DNA from 2 places in the Pseudomonas sp. 86_A genome. Region 1 is predicted to be linked to the other one. Evidence: riboswitches for the same ligand, from Rfam matches in the RefSeq annotation. Region 1 holds a riboswitch; the other holds the start of a gene.
What was found. Region 1 has a riboswitch for cobalamin ahead of J5M57_RS10850 (CbtB domain-containing protein). Riboswitches for the same ligand answer to the same signal wherever they lie in the genome.

Region 1 (2,385 bases):
TTATGGGTCAATGGGGTTGGGTTTTGGTTATGTGAGCATATCCATTGGTTCGGTTGCCGCCGCTGGCGGTTTCGCTCTTACAGCGAGTCACCTTTTCCAAACGCCGGAATGCCGGCCCAGCGAAAAGGTAACCCAAAAGGCTTTGCCCCGGCGTACGGCACTTCGCTTAGGCTCAGTGTTCCCTCGCTACGGTGTCCATCCGGGGGCATCGCCTCCGGTTTGCTTCGCTGCACCTCCTCTCGATGTATGCGGCTTCGCCGCATGGCGCTGCGCGCCTAACCCCCGGATGAACACCTACGCTCGGCCTGCCGAAGGGGCTGAAGATCAAAAGCCACATCAAAAGCCAAAGCCAAAGCCAAAGCCAAAGCCAAAGCCAAAGCCAAAGCCAAAGCCAAAGCCAAAGCAGATCAAAAGATCGCAGCCTTTGGCAGCTCCTACACGGGAGTGGGTGTATTCAGTTAGAGATTGGTCGGCTGTCAGGCCGCCATCGCCAGCAGGCCGGCTCCTACAGTTTAGATTGCGTACAGCCCCATGCGGCGCAGCCGCCCCACTCAACACAATGAGCGTTAGCTCGAGTAAAGCTTTCGATCTCAGGGCCCGTCGGCAGGCTGAGTAGAGGGGTTTATCCGGGGGTGGGAGCGCAGCGACCGTTTGGCGCAGCCAAACACAGCGAGAGGAGGTGCAGCGAAGCAAACCGTAGGCGCTGCCCCCCGGATGAATCCCGGAGCGAAGGAACCCGAGCCTAGGCGAGGGCCGAACGTCAGGGCATAGACCTTTGGTTACTTTTGGGGCGTTTGCCAAAAGTGACCCGCCGTAAGGGCGGAACCCTAAGTGGCCGTTACCGCAGCAACGGATCCACCCACAAAATTGACTACATTCCCCAACCCATGCTCTCCTACACACCTTGTTACGGGTGCCCTTCACAGGGTGAAACGGGAAACCGGTGAATCATGTGCTTTACTCAAAGCCATGTCAGTCCGGTGCTGCCCCCGCAACGGTAAGCGAGCGAAGCGTCAGATCCACTGTGCCAGTACGGCATGGGAAGGTGATGCTTGCAGGTCGGCCTGGCGCCAACCCCTCGTGAGCCCGGAGACCGGCCCGCAACACACAGCGCGCATTTGCGTCGCTGAACATAACAAACCCGCGGTGGGCGGGCGCTGTTCGAACCTCTGCGTGCCTGACTCGCAGGGGTTTTCATGCGCTCTATTCACCCGCTGACACTCCAGAGGGAAGCGCCATGTCGATCATCAGCAGCACCGGCAACACCACCGACAAAATCTCCAGCACCGCCACGTTGAGCCAACGCCTGACGGCGGCGATCTTCGCCTCGATCCTCGGTGCCAGCCTCGTTTACTTCGCCGGTTTCTCGCACATCGAAGCGGTGCACAACGCCGCCCACGACACTCGCCACAGCGCCGCGTTCCCGTGCCACTGAGACCTGCCGACATGATCAAGCGTATCGCGCAAACCGCAGGTTTTACCGGCCTGCTGGCCGCCCTGCTGCTGACGTTGCTGCAAAGCTTCTGGGTCTCGCCGCTGATTCTGCAGGCCGAAACCTTTGAGAAATCCGAGCCGGTTGCGGTTCACGAACACGCCGCTGGCGTGGCTGCGCACACCCACGACGCCGAAGCCTGGGAGCCGGAAGATGGCTGGCAGCGTGTGCTTTCGACGACCGGTGGCAATCTGGTGGTGGCGGTCGGGTTCGCCCTGATGCTCGCCGGCCTGTACACCCTGCGTGCTCCGACCAAAACCTCGCAGGGTCTGCTCTGGGGCCTGGCCGGTTACGCGACGTTCGTCCTCGCGCCAACCTTGGGCCTGCCGCCGGAGCTGCCTGGCACTGCTGCGGCCGATCTGGCTTCGCGGCAGACGTGGTGGATCGGCACTGCCGCCTCTACCGCGGTCGGCCTGGCCCTGATCGTGTTCAGCCGTCACTGGCTGATGAAGCTGCTGGGCGTGGCGATCCTCGCCGTGCCGCACGTGATCGGTGCGCCACAACCGGAAGTGCATTCGATGCTCGCTCCGCAAGCGTTGGAAGCTCAATTCAAAATCGCTTCGCAGTTGACCAACGTGGCGTTCTGGCTGGCCCTGGGCCTGATCAGCGCCTGGTTGTTCCGCCGCAAAAGCGATGGTCAATACCACGCATGACCGCTGACAGCGCAGCGCCGACCTTCGTGGTCGGCCTGGGCTGCCAGCGCGGCTGCCCGGCCAGTACGCTGCGCGCGTTACTCGATCAGGCATTACAGGCGCATCGTATCGAGCTGGAAGCGGTCAAGGCGTTGGCCAGCATCGATTTGAAACGCGATGAGCCGGGGTTGCAGGAACTGGCCGCCCAACTGGCCTTGCCGCTGTTGTATTTCAGCAGCGACGAATTGGCCAATTACCAGC
Region 2 (2,385 bases), on a different contig from region 1:
CCACTTGCGTGCCCGCCGCCGCAGTCGGTTTGCCGCCCGCAGGCCAGCCGACCGCCGGGGCGATGTTCACTGTCGGAATCAGGGTTTTGTTCGGTTCGGGCAGTTTCGGCGACGGGCCGGTGCCGTCGGAAACTTGCAGGCTGGAGGATTCACCGCATGCGGCGAGCCCTCCGGCCAGGGCGATGACAAGAGCGATTTGGGTTTTGCGCATTACTGATCTTCCCTATGAATGCATGCTTAATCATAGAGGAGCCGGCGCACCCGATGGTTCAACCGCTCAGCCACGGGCCTCTTTGAACAGCACGGCGATGCCCGGGTGATAGTTGCCCGCTTCGCTGCGCAACTTGCGATAGGCGTAGGGGAAATACCAGGCGACGGCGCAGGTGTGTTCCTTTTGCAGGTCGTCGACCATGTCCTGCAATTCTTCGGGGCTGGCGCTGTGCTGGGCTTTTTGTGGCGCGACGAACAGGCAGCCGAGCTTGAGGTCGCTGGCAAAACTGATGCGTTTGGCGTCGCTGGTGATCTCCAGCAGGGCCTGGGTCAGGTTGAGATTGTTGACCCGCGGCCAGCGCTGGGTGGCCTGAATGTAAGCGCGGTCTTCGGCGCCGGCGAGGAACAGATCGGCGCGGGCATTGCGCTCGCCGTCCTCGTTCTGCTTGCGGGTGGCGGTGTCGCAGAGGGTGACCAGTTCGGCCATCCAGGCCGCGGCGGAGAGCAATCCGAGATTGGCTTTCTCGTCATGCCAGTACGGCGTGTCATTGTCACCGCGCACGGCGTTGTAACGGTCGATACAGTCAAACCAGCGTTCTAGCACCGGGCGCAGGAATTCCAGGCGCGGGTTGCTGATGATCATGCCTTGCATCGTCATCATCCTTATTGTTGTGAGGTGCTTTTTCAATCAAAAGCATGGCTCTTTGATATCACTTGTAACAGCATGGCACAAGATTGGCGTCAGATAATTGATCGACGGCAGTTATTCGCCCGACGGCCCCCTCTTTAATTGACGCTCCACCCCCAACCCTCTAACCTTCGCCGCTTGTTTCAGGTGCTCTGTGACGCGTGTCGACAGAGTGAAACAGGGAAGCCGGTGAGGGTTGTCTTCAAGCGAAGAACGATCACGATCCCGGCGCTGCCCCCGCAACGGTAAATGAGTAAAAGCTGCGCCTTGAGCCACTGCCTCGACAGAAGCGGGAAGGCGCGCAGCCAGGCGATTCGCCGCTCATGAGCCCGGAGACCGGCCTGATCCATCCAGCGGCATCACGGTGGGCGATGCCAGGCTTTTTGCCGTCTATTCTTGTGCCTCCCCGCCGTTATCCAGCCTCAACGGAGAGCTCCCCCATGACCGATTCCCCTGAGCGTGACGAACGCCATCTGGCGCGTATGCAGCGCAAAAAAGCCGTGATCGACGAACGCATCGCCAATTCGCCGGACGAGTGCGGCCTGGTGCTGGTGCTGACCGGCAACGGCAAAGGCAAAAGCAGCTCGGCGTTCGGCATGCTTGCCCGCGCCATGGGCCACGGCATGCAGTGCGGCGTGGTGCAGTTCATCAAGGGCCGCAACAGCACCGGCGAGGAATTGTTTTTCCGCCGCTTCCCGGAGCAAGTGCGCTTTCACGTGATGGGCGAGGGCTTCACCTGGGAAACCCAGGACCGCCAGCGCGACATCGCCGCCGCCGAAGCCGCGTGGGCAGTGTCGCGCGAACTGCTGCGCGACCCGTCGATCGGCCTGGTGGTGCTGGATGAGCTGAACATTGCCCTCAAGCACGGCTACCTCGATCTGGATCAGGTGCTCAGCGATCTGCAGGCGCGTCCACCGATGCAGCACGTGATCGTTACCGGTCGCGCGGCCAAGCCGGAAATGATCGAGATGGGCGACACCGTGACGGAAATGGGCATGCTCAAACACGCCTTCCAGGCGGGCATCAAAGCGCAGAAAGGCGTCGAACTTTGAATCCACCACGTCACTGCCCGGCGGTCCTCATCGCCGCGCCGGCTTCCGGTCAGGGCAAGACCACCGTCACCGCGGCACTCGCTCGCTTGCACCGCAATCAGGGGCGCAAGGTGCGCGTCTTCAAGTGCGGCCCGGACTTCCTCGACCCGATGATTCTCGAGCGCGCCAGCGGTGCGCCGGTGTATCAACTCGACATGTGGATGGTCGGCGAACAGGAAAGTCGGCGCCTGCTGTGGGAAGCCGCTGCCGAAGCGGATCTGATCCTGATCGAAGGCGTGATGGGCCTGTTCGACGGCACGCCATCGAGCGCCGATCTGGCGCGGCATTTTGGTGTGCCGGTGCTGGCTGTGATCGACGGCACCGCCATGGCCCAGACCTTTGGCGCCCTGGCGCTGGGGCTGGCGCGCTATCAGCCGGACCTGCCGTTCGCCGGGG

Region 2: another riboswitch for cobalamin. It lies ahead of cobO (cob(I)yrinic acid a,c-diamide adenosyltransferase); the one in region 1 lies ahead of J5M57_RS10850 (CbtB domain-containing protein).

Annotation. Positions count from the first base shown of each region.
Region 1 is NZ_JAFGYS010000006.1:94,998-97,382, reverse strand. Features, by position in the region: cobalamin riboswitch at 895-1,117, shown strand; gene J5M57_RS10850 (CbtB domain-containing protein) at 1,238-1,435, shown strand; gene J5M57_RS10845 (CbtA family protein) at 1,447-2,145, shown strand; gene J5M57_RS10840 (cobalamin biosynthesis protein) at 2,142-2,385, shown strand, end outside.
Region 2 is NZ_JAFGYS010000003.1:38,255-40,639, reverse strand. Features, by position in the region: gene J5M57_RS05755 (sorbosone dehydrogenase family protein) at 1-211, opposite strand, end outside; gene J5M57_RS05750 (hypothetical protein) at 278-862, opposite strand; cobalamin riboswitch at 1,027-1,258, shown strand; gene cobO (cob(I)yrinic acid a,c-diamide adenosyltransferase) at 1,339-1,950, shown strand; gene J5M57_RS05740 (cobyrinate a,c-diamide synthase) at 1,947-2,385, shown strand, end outside.